One region of the Paenibacillus sp. MB22_1 genome, then DNA from elsewhere that is predicted to be linked to it. Evidence: a T-box and tRNA genes for the amino acid it is inferred to sense, from the RefSeq annotation. Region 1 holds a T-box; the other regions hold tRNA genes.
The links. A T-box is a leader RNA that pairs with one kind of tRNA and senses whether it is charged. The one in region 1 lies ahead of leuS (leucine--tRNA ligase), so its partner is inferred to be a tRNA-Leu.

Region 1 (4,210 bases):
AATCTTCAGCCGGGTGAAAGTCCGATTTTTTATGGGATTAACCGGATCACAGACACATTGGTTGGTATTGCTGTTGCTGTGATCGTCAATTTGGTCGTCTTCCCCCCTAAACATGAGGCCGATTTGGAAAAGGCGCGGAAAGCCGTCGCTAAGCGGATGGCCGATTTATTCGGGCAGATCACGACGTGCCGGGAAGTCGTCGATTTGGAGAGTTTTCGTGCGGAGCTAGGTTGCCTGGAGAAATATTATCAGCTTTGCAAAGAGGAATTCCATCTGACTCGAGATCTCAGCGAATCGATGGAGCACATCGGCAAAGAAATTGAATCCTATCGCCATATCTATGAGCATTTGGTGATTTTGCAGCAGCTGCTTGCCGAGCATCGACTGTTGCTGGTCGAGGCCGATCATGAACGGAGCGACTCAGCAGAGGTAGGAAACCGTAGTGAAGAGCAGCAGTACAAGATCGAAACCGTCTATGAGTACCACGCGGATTGGATATACGCTGAGCTGCAGAAGCTGGGATTACCGCTTCCGATTAAGGAGCGGGGTCGTTTCCAGACGAAAGCGGAGCTTAAAATATCGTAACGTGGGTATGGTGCCTACGATTTTCTAACGAACAGGTAGAAAGGGGATGTCCCAAGAGCCGTTAAAGGCTTCTGGGGCATCCCTGCTTTTTTAAGCAAAATAGTGTCCTGATGGCACCAAGAAAACCGAAATGGGCATCAGCCTCTTCCGGTGTGATGCTGACCACAGGCACGTTTAATTGCCGCCCGATGACAGCAGCGATTTCGCGAAGCTGAATGCCTTCGTCGCCGGCACCAAGCAACCGTGAACCCGCTGGGGCGGACTCTACATCCGCTAGTATGAAAAAGAAGGGTTGCTGGATGAGATTGATGAAAATCAAAGGCTTTTAGTGGATCAGAGCCCTCTTCCAGCCATAGCTCATATACCAAGAGATTCGCGGGAAAAAGATATTTAGTAAAGCAAGAAGGACAAATAAAAATAAAAAGACTCCCATTACTAACCAACTCCTTAAAAAACAATACGTTAAGTATCGGAAATTGTTTCAAGGATTGTTTTTATACAGTAAAAAAGGAGTGTACTAGCAGTTTTTGGCCTGTTAGAATCTAAAGGAGAAGAAAAGAAGGAGTCCTACGATGATGACGAGAGTGGTCCAAAAGCCGCCTTTTGCTAAAGCGTCCCAATCTCCGATTTCAGCACGATTCATCGAATCCGCAAAATTGATGAAAGGCTTACGTTGATACTCTTTAAACTTTTCTTTCTCTTGTTTCTCCCACATATTCACTGTAATCCCTCCCTATGGGTTACCCTTTAACATTAGTATACTTGGAACCGCGTTGAAGAGCATTCATTTTTTTAAATTGAGTTTAGGAGCCGATCTCTATGAACAAACTCCCCCCAAATAAATCAACGAAGTCTTCTCTTCAAGAAGTTGAGAATTTCCTTATTCAAACCTACTCAGCCAAGAAGATCCCCGTTTCGAACTTTGAGGAACTTAGAAACGACGCTCAGGTTAAATTTGATCGGATTGTGGCTTGCTTTGAAGTGGATCATCCGGAAGTTCTTAAGAGCATCTTTAATGAAGATGAGAAAAAAATGCACGAAGACTGCATTCATGAGCATAGGAATACGTCATTTGCTACTCCATGGCAGAAGATAAATGCGGGGAAGCTCCTTAGGATCGTATTAGAAAGCAAGGACGGGGTCAGTATTAGTAACTTCACCGTTCAGGGGTTGTGCATGAGGTTGGTTAATGATCTTTCAGCCTTAAAAACGCAATAAAAAAATCGCGGCCATAAGACCGCGATATTGGTGTCATAAGAATCGAGACGACAGGATTTGAACCTGCGACCTCTTGCTCCCGAAGCAAGCGCTCTACCAAGCTGAGCCACGTCTCGTCAGCAATATTAATAATTTGGGGGAAACATTAATACATTATACACTTTTAGACGAAACTGTAAAGGGGGTAACGGATGAAAAAATTTTGAACGCAAGGAATAGGAACCAACGTTGACGATATGTGGTATTATTTTATATAATAATTGATAATCCAATTCTATAGTGTGGAACTTTGAAGAGGAATAGTAATTTGGATTCCGCCATCCAGAGAGCCGGCGTTTGGTGCAAGCCGGTTGGGGAATGCAGATGAACTCGCCTTGGAGTTATGATGCGCAAATCATCATCGTCTTGCCCGCGTTAAGGGTGCAAAGGGAGCTAGGACAAAGCATGTCCGACGCTAACTAGGGTGGTACCACGGGAAATCTCCTCTCGTCCCTAGCGATCATAACGCTACGGGTCGGGAGGTTTTTAATTTTAGGGAGTTCAATCAGTCGGTTATTGACTTTGATCCCGCATATCAAATTGTTGTTTCAAGGAGGATTTTGAATTATGGCGGACTATAACGTGCCCCATGACGTTTACCGTCCCCAGGCCATCGAACCGAAATGGCAGGCCTACTGGGATGAGCATCACACTTTCAAAACACGGGAAGAGTCGGGGAAACCGAAGTTTTATGCCCTTGACATGTTCCCTTATCCATCGGGAGCAGGCCTCCATGTAGGCCATCCGGAAGGCTATACGGCCACGGATATCGTCTCCCGCTTTAAACGGATGCGCGGATATAACGTTCTGCATCCGATGGGCTGGGATGCTTTCGGGCTGCCGGCGGAGCAGCATGCGCTCGATACGGGCGAACATCCGCGTGATATCACGGTGAAGAACATCAACAATTTCCGGCGCCAAATCAAGTCACTGGGCTTCTCCTACGATTGGGACCGCGAGATCAGTACGACGGATCCGAATTATTATAAATGGACGCAGTGGATTTTTATCCAGCTGTATAAAAAAGGTCTGGCCTATGTGGCCGAAGTTCCGGTGAACTGGTGCCCGGCATTGGGAACGGTGCTGGCGAACGAAGAGGTCATTGATGGCAAGAGCGAACGCGGCGGCCATCCGGTCATCCGCAAGCCGATGCGCCAATGGGTGCTGAAAATTACCGAATATGCCGAACGACTGCTGGAAGACCTGGAGGAGCTGGACTGGTCGGAAAGCATCAAGGATATGCAGCGCAACTGGATTGGGAAATCCGAAGGCGCCGAGGTCGTCTTCGAGATTGATGGACATGACGCATCTCTGACGGTCTTTACCACACGCCCGGATACGCTGTTTGGGGCTACTTATGCCGTGCTTGCGCCAGAACATGAACTGGTCAAGAAAATCACGACCGATGCTCAACGCGAAGCGGTTGAAGCTTACCAAGACCAAGCTGCGCGGAAGAGCGATCTGGAACGTACCGACCTTGCTAAGGAGAAAACCGGGGTGTTCACCGGTGCATACGCGATCAATCCGGTCAATGGCGAGAAGCTGCCGATCTGGATTGCCGACTACGTGCTGGCGGGTTACGGAACCGGTGCGATCATGGCCGTACCGGGGCATGATGAGCGCGACTATGAATTCGCCAAACAGTATGATCTGCCGATCATCGAGGTGGTCGAAGGCGGCGATCTGTCGAAAGAGGCTTACACGGGCGACGGAGCCCATGTGAACTCCGGCTTCCTGAACGGTCTGGGCAAAGAGGAAGCAATCAAGAAAATGATCTCCTGGCTGGAGGAAAACGGCAAAGGCCGCGGCAAAGTGACTTACCGCCTGCGCGACTGGCTGTTCAGCCGTCAGCGGTATTGGGGTGAGCCGATCCCGATTCTGCATCTGGAAGACGGCACGATGAAGCCGGTACCGGAAGATCAGCTGCCGCTGGTTCTGCCGGATGTGGATGCCATCAAACCGTCGGGTACCGGGGAATCGCCGCTGGCGAACGTGACCGAATGGGTGAACACGGTAGATCCGGAAACGGGGCTGCCAGCTCGCCGCGAAACGAATACGATGCCGCAATGGGCCGGAAGCTGCTGGTATTATCTGCGTTATATCGACCCGCACAACGACAAGGAGCTGTGCTCGAAGGAGAAGCAGCAGGAATGGCTGCCGGTTGACCTGTACATCGGTGGGGCTGAGCATGCAGTGCTTCACCTGCTCTACGCCCGCTTCTGGCATAAGGTGCTGTATGATCTCGGAGTGGTTACGACCAAAGAGCCGTTCCAAAAACTGGTAAACCAAGGGATGATCCTTGGCACCAACAATGAGAAGATGAGTAAATCCCGCGGCAACGTTATCAATCCGGACGAAATCGTTAACC
Region 2 (4,210 bases), on a different contig from region 1:
CCCGGTTAAATGTCTGGCGTCAAAGCTTGCTCTACCGGTACAAAGCGTTACGGTATGCCCCTGGTCCACGGCATGTGAAATGGCGTCCAAGCCTTGGGAGCTCGGGCGGCTGTTCGAGGTAAGCAGCGTTCCGTCCAGATCTACAGCGATCAGTTTCATTGTTTGTTTCCTCCTATCCTTCCATCATTGGTGAGGGTTATCTTTTGGTTATGAGTATAAATTATGAAATGCATTTCAGGTCAAGGAGAGATCAAAACGTGGCAACTCAGCTTTGGATAATTGTTCTGATTGGAGCAGGAACCTATTTATTACGGGCAGGTTCCTTGGTATTAGGCAGCCGGATCCGATGGTCCGATTCTACGAAGGAATGGCTGGCGTACGTGTCGCCTGCCGTGCTTGGCGCGCTGATCGGGCCGCTGCTGCTGCTCGAAGATGGAAAGTGGATTCCGCTCTCGGATAACCTGATGCTGTTTGCCGCTATTCCTACGATGATCATCGCCTGGTGGTCACGCCGTCTTCTGTTAACAGTAACCGCCGGCGTGCTGTTTTATGCTGGTTTTCACGCTTGGATTGGCTAAACAGGATAGAAAGATAGATAGAGGGAGAGGAAGCAGTCATGAACCGGTCGAAACGAAGTGAAGAGATTCAAATGGCGCTGCAGGATGCGTTTCCGATTATGCTGGCTTATTTTCCATTGTCCATGACTTATGGTGTGCTTGCTGCGGCGGGAGGATTGCCCGGGGGAATGGCCGTATTCAGTTCGGTATGGATCTTCTCGGGAGGGGCCCAGTTTATGCTGCTAGGCATGTTAGCATCCGCTGCGGCTCCCGTGACGATCGTAACGACACTGCTGCTGTTAAACATGCGTCATGTCCTTTATGGGGCAACGATGGGGCCTTACCTGGCGACATGGCGGGAGTCCCCGAAATGGCTGGCAGCGATCGGCCTAACCGACGAAGGGTTCGCGGTCACTTCCAGCCGGGCAGCCCAAGGGGAGCCCATTTCGCCTTCTTATTATATAACTTTTGCGCTGGCGATTTATGGATCGTGGATTGCCGGTACAGCGGCAGGCACCGGATTGGGGAGTTTCGTCACCGCAGAGCTGGCTGAAGTCTTAACTTTTGCGCTGCCGGCGCTCTTCATCGCCTTGCTTGCCGGGGGCGAGCGTACTTTGCCATTCCTGGCCGCAGCCGGCTGCGGGGCAGTGCTCGCCACTTTGGCAGGGATGCTTCAGCTTGGGGGGATCGGCCTGATCGCCGGAGGTTTGGCCGGCGCTACACTTGGGCAGCAGCTCAGCCGAATCCTATCACGGCGTTCGAAGGCCGCCCGGGACAAAGCTGAACGTGCGATTCGCTAATGCTAAGCGTTTTGTGTAATTATTCTTGCTTGGGCGGCAAGTCCAGATTTGAGGAATATTTGGGATATAATGCCCGGATGCAATCAGGACAAATGTCGTGCGTAAATTCCGCGTGCGTATGCTTGATCAAGTAAGCTTCGGTGGTGCACCACATGTTGTCTTCATCCTTGATCTTCTTACATACGGCACAAATGGGAAGCAGTCCCCGGAGCGTGCGGATATGTGCGAGTTCATGCTGGATTTGAAGTTGCAGACGCTTCAGCCGGGTGATGTTGGTACAGGTGATCACGATGCCTTGAGGCGAAAAGGGGTTTTCTTCCGCATATGGGGTTAATTCGGCAAGAAACCATAACTCAGCATCTTTGGTAGGGGCCTTGAATTCAAATTCAAACCTCTCGGTTTCCCCGCTTAAGATTTTCGAAAATTGCTCCAACAGCAGATGGGGGTTAAAATAAGTATGATCATGCGGCCCATGCTGAAAAAACTGAAAAACATTTAATCCGGGCCGTGCCCAGCCCGGAGCAACGCCCAAAAAGGCGGCTCGGTTGGCCCAAGTTCGGTTGACAGAGATGATCGTTCCATTTGGTTCTATGATTGCAACGCTCTGATTCAAAGAATGATAGGGTGCCTTCCATTGGGGATTGTCATTCATGGCGGGTACGCTCCTGTCATGAAACTGAGGGCAGTCTTCCGACCTATTAAGTACTTGCCGGCGCTGTGTTAAGATATAGACATAGTTCCAGCATTTCACTTTATTATAAACGTATTTAAGTCGTTTCACAACTTTTAAATTACTTAAAAACGTCATCAAAGCTGTTGAGGAAGGTTGGAGAGAAGTTGTCAATCTACGAACGTATTGAACTGCTGATCAAAAACGCCGGAATGACGAAAAAGGCGTTTTGCCTCGAATTGGGGATCAGTACCGGGAACTTCGGGGATTGGAAGCGGGGAAAGTCCACGCCAAGTACAAATAAATTGATTGAGATCGCTGCTTTCTTCGATGTCAGCCTGGACTGGCTCATGACTGGAAAAGAGAAACAGGCGGAATACGTGCAGGACCAAAGAACGGAATATATCTCCACCGATAAAGACTGGATTTCGTTCATCGGCACGTTAACCGAAGCCGAGCGAGCTTTCGTTCGGGAATATATCGAGTTTGTTCGTTACCGGAGGCGAAAGTCCGGCCGGATGGACAAATAATTCCACTTTACTTTTGAATACTGCGAAGCTATAATAACCATGTTCGTCTGAACCTAGACTTAACATGAGCGGTAGTGGTGGAATGGCAGACACGCTATCTTGAGGGGGTAGTGGGCGTACGCCCGTGGAGGTTCGAGTCCTCTCTACCGCATTACAGAAGAACTTCTCGGAGGGATCCGGGAAGTTCTTTTTTTGCTTCTCATCGATTGGGGTGGGCGTGCGGCGTATGGGATGGTGATTTTTTGCACATTCTAATAAAATCTTGCGCAAAGTGCGTCAAATCAGGCCGTTTGGGCAGGTTTTCAAGTTGACACGCCGATAAAAATTCATTAATATGTCTAAGTACTAAAAGAGCTGCGCTCTGGAACGAAATTTGATAATACGGGTGATAACATGGCTTACAGACCGAATGTTGTAAATGTAACCAAGGCCGGCAGCAACGAAAATGACGGATTGTACGAGTTTATCGTGAATCTGGCCGATGGTACGGCGTGCCGCGTGTTTTACCACCGTAATCCCGAATGGCGGTTAACCAACGTCAGCAGGCTGCAAAAGACACCTTGCCCGGTCTGCCGTAAAGACTTCATTTGCGGATGTATGGAGAAGTTTACGGATGAAATCAACCGTCAGATGGTAGAGGGACAGTGGCTCGACAAGCTTACGTCCTAGTAAGAACGCTATGGCCAGCTGGCGACAGCAAGCACGGGAAATGTCCCGTGCTTTTTTCATATCCTTCTATAGATGAGATTTGCGTTACCCGCAAACAGGAGAGGGGGCCAAGAGCATGTCAGGTCAACCGGATGAACGGAATGAGCATGTGATCTTATTTGACGGCGTCTGCCATTTATGCCAGGGAGCGGTCAAGTTTATCATTAAGCGTGACCCGGCTGGGCGGTTCCGCTTTGCCTCTTTGCAGTCACAGGCCGGGAGCCGGCTGCTGCAAGCTGCAGGAGCGCATGAGGAATCATTGGACAGCGTCGTGTTGATTGAACGCGGAACCTATTATATCCGCTCAGATGCGGCTCTGCGCATTGCTAGAGGCTTACGGTACCCCTGGCCCCTGCTGTACGCGCTGATCGTCGTCCCGAAGGGGCTTCGGGATGCAGTCTATCAATTCATCGCCAAACATCGTTACCGTTGGTTTGGGAAGGACGAAACCTGCCTCGTGCCGACCCGGGAGCTGAAGGAGCGGTTTTTGGAGGATGGGTAGGGTTAAACGGAAACTATGAAAAAGCTCTTGTCTATCATCCATAATTGTGATATTCTTACTGTAAAATTTAGGAATATAGAAACGGAACGGTAGCACCGTCCATTACTCGATTGTTGAATCGGGTTATTGGGCGGTGCTTTTTTTGTTCTCGTTTTCCTTGAAGGAGGGGATTAAGATTCCAATCAAATTGGTGCTGGCCGTGCAAGAGGAGGAGTATATCGAACCATTTTTACAGTATGTACATGCGAGCGAGTTCGATCGGCGTTTGGTGGTGATCGCGTTTAGCCGGAAGGAGGCGTTTGCCCAATATATGCTGGAATCCGGCGGAGAGATCGATGCGGTGTTGGGTGACCCGGCATTCCTTGAGGCGGCGGAAGCCATGAAGCGCCCCGGGCTTTACTTCATTGAACTGGGTGAAGGCGGCGGATCACAGCATTCCGGTA
Region 3 (4,210 bases), 180 kb from region 1:
TTGGAGCCGGTAACGGTCCATTCCACGCCGGCCGGGTTCGTTTGCTCCACGCCGTTCTCATAGACCACCGTGATTTCCGGCAGCGCATTTTCCTCGCCGATGACGAGGTCCATTGAAGTTTGCGTGGCAAGCAGAGTCAGAACCTTTTCCTTTACATTAACTTTAACCTTCACTTCGGTTCCGCGAATTGGGAAGTCCGCGTTCGGAGTCAGTCCTGTTCCGGCTTCCGTGAGTTTCCCGGTCAACGTAACTTCAGCAGAAACTACCGAGTCATCCAGATCCTTCGTTACGATCTTTCCATCCTCTACTACAGCGATATCCTCTTGGCTCGAAGTCCAAGTGATGGCATCGCTGAGATCGATGGATTCTCCGTCCAGCTTCGCACCGGTCACCTTCGGCAAGCTCGCCGATCCTCCAACATAGACATCCAGTTGCTCTTTCTCGACTTTGAGCTCGGTCACCGTAGGAAGTACCGTGACTTTGAAGCTCTTGCTCACGCCTTGATAGCTGGCTTTAATCGTAGTTGATCCCGCCGCTTTGGCCGTAACAACACCGGTGTCACTTACAGTAGCAACTAATTTATTGGAAGAAGTCCATTCGGCGTCATCGCTGACGTCTTGGGTTTCGTTTGCTTTCACTCTCACCCCGGCCTCCACCGCCAGCGTTTCCCCGATAAACATCGTCTGATCGCCGGACGGCGTCAGCAGGATCGCTTCATACGGAGCTCGTACATAAATGTCGACTTTGGCTTGCTCGCCGTAATAGGTTGCCGTAATCGTCGCTTTCCCCGTCGATACGATCTTAACCGTTCCGTCTTCTACCGTAGCTACACTGGTATCCGAAGAACTCCAGGTCGCTTTTTCCGTAACGTCGTTTGTCGTATCCGGGTTGCTCTTCAGCACCGTTTTAACCTTAAGCTCCACTTCCTTATCGGCCATGATCAGCTCAAGGTCTTCTTTTTCCTTAATCTCCGTGTCGGTCGTTCCAACCGTCTTGTATAATTTCAAGCCGGAGTACGGCGACGTCACCTTCGCTTTGAAAGAAGCCGTCAGGCCGGCATATTTAGCCGTAATCGTCGCTTCCCCTGTACCGGTTAACGTAATTTCCCCCTTCTCAATGGTCAGTACACTCGCATTGGAGGAAGTCCAATCCGCCTCTTCCGTGACATCCTTAGGTTCAATGGACTCGTTGTCCACCTTCGCCTTGGCGGTAACAGTCAGATCGGATTCAGGAGTGTCCAGACTATATTTTCCGTCTAATTTGTAGTCCAATGTTAATGCGGTGTAGGTGTCTGTAACTTTAATCGTAATGGACGAAACCGACCCGACTTCGGTAGTTGGGTTTTTATATTCCGCCGTGATGATCGCAGTACCGCTCTTCAGCGCAGTGACTAAACCGCCGGCACTAACCTTGGCTACGGTATCATCTCCGGACGTCCAAGTTACGGTAGAGGTCACATCCTTGGTGCCGCCTCCTTCCAAGCCAGCAGTTACTTTAAGCTGCTTGGTTTTACCAACGCCGAGTTCAACGGTCGTACCTGCTCCATCAATATTAATCTCCTTGATGTCCCCGGTTGCTGCAAATGCGCCCGTTGGAGCAAGCACCGAAAGGAGGAGCGTCAAGACGAGCATCCAATACGTCATCTTCCTGTTAGCAATCATTGATTCCTCTCCTTTGTTCTCATTGCTAATTTACCGGAACCTTTTTCCAGTCTTCTCCTGTTTTATATCGACATTTAGTAGAATTTTCGTAACGTTTTTCATCAAAATAATCCATTTGTCCTATAAAAAAATAGAGCGCATTCGATTCACGAATACGCTCTATCTTCATCCATGCCGAGGACCGGGCTCGAACCGGTACGGTAGTCACCTACCGCAGGATTTTAAGTCCTGTGCGTCTGCCAATTCCGCCACCCCGGCTTGTTCAAAAATTCCGTATTAATGATTATATACAGAATTCCACTCAATATCAACCCAAAATTCAAGTCACCTTTATCCGATAAATTAATCAGTTAGGAAATATGGTAAGTTAAGGTTAGAATTACAGGAGATTGGCTCGAATTTGCGGAAAGGTGAGGGTAGCATTCATGCACGAATTGAAGATGGCGGTTACGCTGGGCCATCAGGTAGTCATCCAACTGCATGACGGACAAATGATGACCGGACTGCCGAAGTGGGGTTCAGCGCCCGACAAAGTACATCTGCGCACAACAGAAGGGGCCGTCTGGGTGAAGCTCGACGAAATCCAACACGTGACGCGAATTATTCCATTTGGAAAATCTTTTTAATTAAATCTGCAACCTTTTCCAACTCTCTTCGTCTAGGAATTATCAAAAATAACTAGACGAGGTGATCACCATGTTTAAACGTAACGTAGCTATGTTGTCCGCCGCAGCCATTTTGAGCTTGTCCTTAGCTGGAGAAAGCTTTGCAGCCGCGGGGTCCTTTAAAGATGTAAGCCAGTCTGTCGCCAAAGACAGCATTTCTGTTTTGCAAGCCAAAGGCATCGTTCGCGGCGTCAGCGCCGACAGCTTTTTGCCGGATGACCAGCTGACCACAAGCCAAGGCGTTCAGCTGATTGTCAACCTGCTGGGGTTGAAGTTGGAAGCTCCTGAGAGCGCCAGCGACAATTTTGTGAATGTCAAGAAAGAGGCCTGGTATGCCCCAGCGTTCTCGATTGCTCAACAGAACGGGTTTGATCTTGACGCCAACGTGAATCCGGACAAGCCCATGACGCGCGAAGAGTTTACCCATCAGCTGATTTTGGCAATGGAGAAGCATGGTGATTTACCGAAGATCAATATCAAACCGATCGAATTTGCTGACGATGACCAGCTCAACGTTTCTTATCAAGGTACGGTGCAACGTGCACTCGTGCTTGGGATCGCCAACCTGGATGAGAGTAATCAATTCCATCCGGGAGATTTGATTACCCGTGCGGAAGCGGCGCTCTTGACCTATAATGCGGTGGAGTACTTAGTCGCTCACCCTGCTCCGACACCGGACAGCAAATAATCTCCTTTGCGATGAAACCTAGAAGGGCCGCCATGCGCGGTCCTTTTTGATTCTCCACCAAAACTTAAAATTTTAATAAAATTCACTGAATCGACAGATTTTTGCAATTTATTTCAGAATTTAGGGAGGATTTACAAAAACGGACATCGAAAATATAATTACCGCTTGAATTTGGTGCAGAAATGTGACAGTTTACGGAAGATGTTTAGCCGCTCACCAGTCGAAAGCGGACGGATGGCATTGATACCTGGACCTAGGAGTTGTTCGCCATGGAACTCATCCTGAAAATTGAAGAGCTCCGGATGGAATTAAACCATCTCGCCCGAAGTAAACGTCTTGCCGATCGAGAAATGATCATGGTCAGTCAGCAACTAGACAAATTGCTGAATGAGTACCATCGATTGATGATCCAGAAGCAAGTCAAATGATCTGAGGGGGCCGTGGCAACGGCTCCTTTCTTCTGCCCAGAAACTGGAACTTTCGATAAAGATCACTCGTATTTTCTACTATAATAAATAATAATGTTCGCGCACAGGAGGAGGAAGTTCTATCATTCAGCGACCAAAGATTGTCCATGACGGCAAAGAGCTTGGGCAAGCTTTTTTTCACCTCATGATTTGGAGAGGCTTGAATCTTATTACCCTTGGAAAAGTCTCGTTTATTCGCAAAAAAATTGCCTACTATAAAACGCTCAATAGGAATCTTCGAAACCTTGATTTTAATTGAATCATAACCACCCGTTGGACGGGTGGTTTGCTATATTTCGATCAAATCTTTCCTCACTTGATTATAGATCTCTTTCCGTCTATACTTCGGGGTGAACACGATATGGTATTTGCACATCCACTTCGTGTGAGCTAAACTATAGCTCTTGTTTGCCATCTAAGACCATTCCTTTCTTGAATTGAGCCTGAACATCTCAATTTTTTGGGAATGGTCTTGTTGGTCAAACCTTCGTTCCCTCCACCCGCATAGCGGGTGGTTTTTTGTTTCGCACGCTTCGCGTACTCAACTGGCTAAAGCCGTAATAAAAGAGCCTGCGGGGTTCGCAGACTCATGGTATAATATGGCTTGTACAACTGAACTTGGGTGGGAAGTATCGCCTCCGGATCAGAGGTGATGCCAATGAATTTTTCGTTATCAGAAGTGATTATGCTCGGGATGTTTCTTCTCGCACTACTCACCTATCTGAATAA
Region 4 (4,210 bases), 1.4 Mb from region 1:
TAAGCCGGAAACGCATCTTTGTCTATCCGCTGCGGCGGGATTTTCGAGCGCAGCTGTGTTCGCTGCCCGTATCCGGGGGTGAGCGGGATGAGTAAACCGGTGTCCGCAGCCCAGTTACGCCGCAAAGCCAAAAGAAGAAGCCAGAAGATGCTCCGAGTCCGTCAGCAGAAGCAGGGCATAGCCATGCCGCGTAAAGCAACGCTTCCGAATCGCAACAGCATATGGAAGACGCCGGAAGAGGAAAAGGCGGGAAGACAGCAGGCGGTGGAGGGAACCCTGAACGTATTCCGGCAACTGCTGCCGGGGCTGCTGCATGACCTGGGGAAGATCGAGGATCCGCGCCATCCCAACAAAGTCAAGCACAAGCTCACCGTGCTGATGCTGTACGGGATACTGGCGTTTGTGTTTCAATATGCGTCGCGGCGGGAAGCCGGACGCGAGATGAGCCGTCCTGTGCTGTACGAGAATCTAAAGGCGTTGTTTCCCGAACTGGAAAGTTTGCCGCATCACGATACGCTGTGCCGGTTGCTGGAGCGGATCGAAGTACAGGAGATTGAGCAGGCGCACCTGAAGCTGCTTCGGCGGCTCATCCGAAGCAAAAAGTTTCGAAACGATCTGGTGAAGAAACGATATCTGATCGCGGTAGACGGCACACAAAAATTGGTGACGCAAACGTGTTTGTCCGAAGAGCAACTGCACCGGAAACCGGGCGGCAAAGAAGAGCCGGAATACTATGTGTATCTGCTGGAAGCGAAGCTGGTGTTTCCCAGCGGGTTGGTGTTGCCGCTGATGAGCGAATTTCTGGATAACACGGTCGATGAAGGGAGCAGCAAACAGGATTGTGAATTAAAGGCGTTTTACCGGCTGGCGGCACGACTGAAAGCGGCGTTTCCCCGCTTGCCCGTGACGCTTCTGCTGGATGGCTTGTATGCCAACGGTCCGGTGATGGCGCTTTGCCGCAAAAACCGGTGGGAATTTATGATCGTGCTGCAGAACGATTCGCTGCTGAGCGTATGGAAGGAAGCACATGCGCTCATGAAGCTCCATCCGGAGCAGACCGTCACCCGCACTTGGAAGGGGAGAGCCCAGACATTCCGGTATACGAATGACATCGAATACGTTTATGGCTCCAATGAACGGTTGAAGCAGACCGTACACGTCGTCGTCTGTGAAGAAACGTGGGAAGAAGCAGATGAGCAGGCCAAGATCGTCACGAAAACCTCCCGCCATGCCTGGCTTTCCAGCGAACCGCTCCATGAGCGCAACCTGCATGTGCGTTGCAACGTGATGGCCCGGAGCCGCTGGGGACTGGAGAACGACATCCTGCAAGAGAAACGGCAAGGGTACCAGTACGAGCATGTTTTCGCCTATGATTGGAACGCGATGAGAGGATACCACTACCTTATGCATCTGGCCCATTTGATGAATGAACTGGCCGGACTGGTTGAAGTTGTGGCGGCATTAACTTCTCAGTTCGGCATTCGCGGATTTCTTCGGCTGCTGCGGGAAACGATTGCGAGTCCGTGGTTAGACCTCGTACGGATGCGGGAACTTCAGGAACAGAAGAGGTACCTGCGTTTTGCTTCATGACCTGCAAATGTGCATAAAGAATCCAAGAGTGCGACGCAACACGTCTGTCCATTATAAGGAAAAAAAGTACGCTCAAAGAAGAAAGTACATCACGAGAAGGTGGTGATGCAGCCGTACAGCCGGATATTTTCCGGAAAAGTTCATAGGATACCCCGTAAAAACGGCATTTTAGCCATTCGCAAGACCTACAAACATTTTCATGCGTCAGCTGTGAAAATGAAAAAAAAGGCTTGACTCTTTTCGCGGTGCATGATATTTTATATCTTGTCGCCGCGAAAAATGGTTTAACGGCTTTCGCGGAGAGGTAACACTAAGCGGTCGTGGCGGAATTGGCAGACGCGCACGGTTCAGGTCCGTGTGGGCTAACCCCCCGTGGAGGTTCGAGTCCTCTCGACCGCATTCGTTCAACTGTAAGAAGCTCTTGAATTCTCCTGTAGAATTTAAGAGCTTTTTTGCATACTAGGCATGAACAGCGGATCTGCCCCTTTCGGTCCGTTCTTTTGCAGCCTGATCCCGTTGGATCAGAGGGGAAGAAGAACCAAGGTGAGCATTCTGATCGAAAGGGATAATCATTCAAGAAGTGCGGGCAGGAGACCAACGATCCAAGCGAGGTGAGGCCGAATTGTTCCGAGTGGCGGTTTGTGATGATGAAGAGCGGCAGCGTGAGCAGATCAAGCAAATGTTGCTTACGTTAATCCGGGAGCTTCAGCATCTGGATGAGCAAATCATCGAAGATCACCATTCAACCGAGCGGCCAGGCAAGATGGTTTAACATTCAGCCTTCCTTGGCCGGGCGGACGATTACCGTGAACACGGAAGGAAGCGGCGGCTTCATCGTATATGACGAACAAGGGTTGATGGTTCACTCGTCGATCATTAGTAAGCAGCCTTCCATGAAACTGCCGGCCGGCGGGAAATAACCTTATTGAACTCAAAAGCCGCTAGCCGGGCATATGTTGCCGGGCAGCGGCTTTTTTCAGCGCTTAGGAGGGTTCCGGGCAGAAGGCAGGGTTTACGGTGGATAAATATTGTGCGTAACCCGGATCAAGCCTAGCCAATTCGGCAAAATAGCTGCCGATCCCATGATTGGTAGATAATGAAGTATCGGCGAAGTACAAGGGGTAAGAGGCGGGGACATGTCGGTAGTAGTAGGTTTTCGCTTGTTTGGGCAGCTTGAACACAGTCGGAGGGATGTGGGTCACCGCATCAAATTCGTTATGAATTCGGTAACTGTTCGGGACGTACTGAGTAAAAGCTTGAACGAAATCCGGGTCTCCAACGCGGGGAGAACCAAACGTAAACAGGATGGGAACCCGGTTCGTATTGGCGGCGATATCCATGGCACATAGCGTAGCTAAAGCGGCCCCGAGGCTGTGACCGGTGAGATATAACGTTTTGTCCTCTGGCAGCCAGCGCAGCGCCGAGTGAATCTGGCGGCGGGCCGATGCATAAATCCCGGTAAATCCCCGGTGCGTGCTGCCGGCATCCTTGGCCCATTTGAATTTCTGCTGGGTTGCGATGGCATCGGCGATCCAATTGGAGGCCGAGCTTGTTCCCCGGAAAGCGATGATGATCTCATCCGGCGAATGCCAAATAAATCCGAAGCGTTCCCATACTCCGATCAAAGATTTCGCTTCAAGCGTATCGTACAGCGCATAGGGAGGCGGAAGGACAAATGAACCGTCCGGATTTTTGAATTGCGCATAGGTCTGGCTGCACACTGCGGCTAAGAACATCGCGCGCTGGACTTGATTCTGGTTAAGTTCCATATTCCACCCTCCCTGCGTCTTCCTGATTTCAAATATATTAAGCGCAAGGAAGGAAGATGCTATAGTACGCTATTGACCCGGTCTTATATAATAGGGACGACGACTCCTATAGGAAGGTAAGGGTGGCAGTATGGTGTGGTTAATTCTAGTCATTATTCTAATCTTGGCATTTGGTTTGATCGCGACGATAAGGATCGGGCAATCGCAAAGCAACCGGGAGGAAAATCCGCGTTATACCCAACAATCGGGCCGAAATTGGCTCCGGCTGGGCGTGATGTACGCCATCGGCGTGCTGGCGGTTGTGCTGGTCTTAATCCTGTTTATTTAGAGGCGGAATACGCCGTGAATTATCGGCTGAACCTGCGGTGACGTTGAAGCGGCGGGATTTCGCCGTTTCAACTTTTTATGTAACCGCTGTCATCAGAAGTGAACATTTATGGTGGAGGGGCTTGCGACAGGGCTGGAAAGCCGATTATGCGAGCTGTCTGTTCCGGTGCGGTTCCAAAGTATTTTTACTGGGGACAAAAGGTTGCTGATGCTGCTGAATTTTTCCGGTGCGTACAGCCAGGAAGTGATCGAGGCGATTCGCGAGTACGCGCGGAACAAGGCGGAGGCAATGCCGGAGACAACGTGGGTTATCGGCGGCGAATTTACAGAGCTGAGCGACTTGGGGAAAGTGTATCGGGATGATTGGCAGAAGCTGCTGGGCTTTCGGTTTTATTTTCCGGGGAAAACCGTCCTACAGGCGGATGAGCGCCTCCGGCTCGCGCGCTTCCTGCGTTCGACATGAAGGAACTGCTGTCCGGACTGAAGCGGGGGCAGGCGGAGGAAGTATTCGCGAGATTGCGGGA

Region 2: it has a tRNA-Leu gene. The T-box ahead of leuS (leucine--tRNA ligase) is inferred to sense a tRNA for this amino acid. The anticodon was not compared.
Region 3: it has a tRNA-Leu gene. The T-box ahead of leuS (leucine--tRNA ligase) is inferred to sense a tRNA for this amino acid. The anticodon was not compared.
Region 4: it has a tRNA-Leu gene. The T-box ahead of leuS (leucine--tRNA ligase) is inferred to sense a tRNA for this amino acid. The anticodon was not compared.

What each region holds. Positions count from the first base shown of each region.
Region 1 is NZ_JBLADV010000001.1:541,357-545,566, forward strand. It holds gene ACL02P_RS02375 (FUSC family protein) at 1-585, shown strand, start outside; gene ACL02P_RS02380 (hypothetical protein) at 1,121-1,306, opposite strand; gene ACL02P_RS02385 (hypothetical protein) at 1,405-1,803, shown strand; tRNA gene ACL02P_RS02390 (tRNA-Pro) at 1,846-1,919, opposite strand; T-box leader at 2,084-2,300, shown strand; gene leuS (leucine--tRNA ligase) at 2,410-4,210, shown strand, end outside.
Region 2 is NZ_JBLADV010000002.1:2,630,791-2,635,000, forward strand. It holds gene ACL02P_RS23695 (Cof-type HAD-IIB family hydrolase) at 1-159, opposite strand, end outside; gene ACL02P_RS23700 (AzlD domain-containing protein) at 258-578, shown strand; gene ACL02P_RS23705 (AzlC family ABC transporter permease) at 617-1,357, shown strand; gene ACL02P_RS23710 (PAS domain-containing protein) at 1,377-2,009, opposite strand; gene ACL02P_RS23715 (helix-turn-helix domain-containing protein) at 2,240-2,557, shown strand; tRNA gene ACL02P_RS23720 (tRNA-Leu) at 2,626-2,708, shown strand; gene ACL02P_RS23725 (hypothetical protein) at 2,951-3,226, shown strand; gene ACL02P_RS23730 (thiol-disulfide oxidoreductase DCC family protein) at 3,342-3,767, shown strand; gene ACL02P_RS23735 (hypothetical protein) at 3,901-4,210, shown strand, end outside.
Region 3 is NZ_JBLADV010000001.1:719,965-724,174, reverse strand. It holds gene ACL02P_RS03200 (Ig-like domain-containing protein) at 1-1,661, opposite strand, end outside; tRNA gene ACL02P_RS03195 (tRNA-Leu) at 1,834-1,919, opposite strand; gene ACL02P_RS03190 (hypothetical protein) at 2,087-2,287, shown strand; gene ACL02P_RS03185 (S-layer homology domain-containing protein) at 2,358-3,014, shown strand; gene ACL02P_RS03180 (aspartyl-phosphate phosphatase Spo0E family protein) at 3,284-3,442, shown strand; partial or broken gene ACL02P_RS03175 (transposase) at 3,774-3,896, opposite strand.
Region 4 is NZ_JBLADV010000001.1:1,931,138-1,935,347, reverse strand. It holds gene ACL02P_RS09060 (DUF4338 domain-containing protein) at 1-95, shown strand, start outside; gene ACL02P_RS09055 (transposase family protein) at 88-1,590, shown strand; tRNA gene ACL02P_RS09050 (tRNA-Leu) at 1,905-1,989, shown strand; gene ACL02P_RS09045 (hypothetical protein) at 2,213-2,362, shown strand; gene ACL02P_RS09040 (hypothetical protein) at 2,307-2,510, shown strand; gene ACL02P_RS09035 (lipase family protein) at 2,574-3,359, opposite strand; gene ACL02P_RS09030 (hypothetical protein) at 3,490-3,687, shown strand; gene ACL02P_RS09025 (hypothetical protein) at 3,796-4,149, shown strand.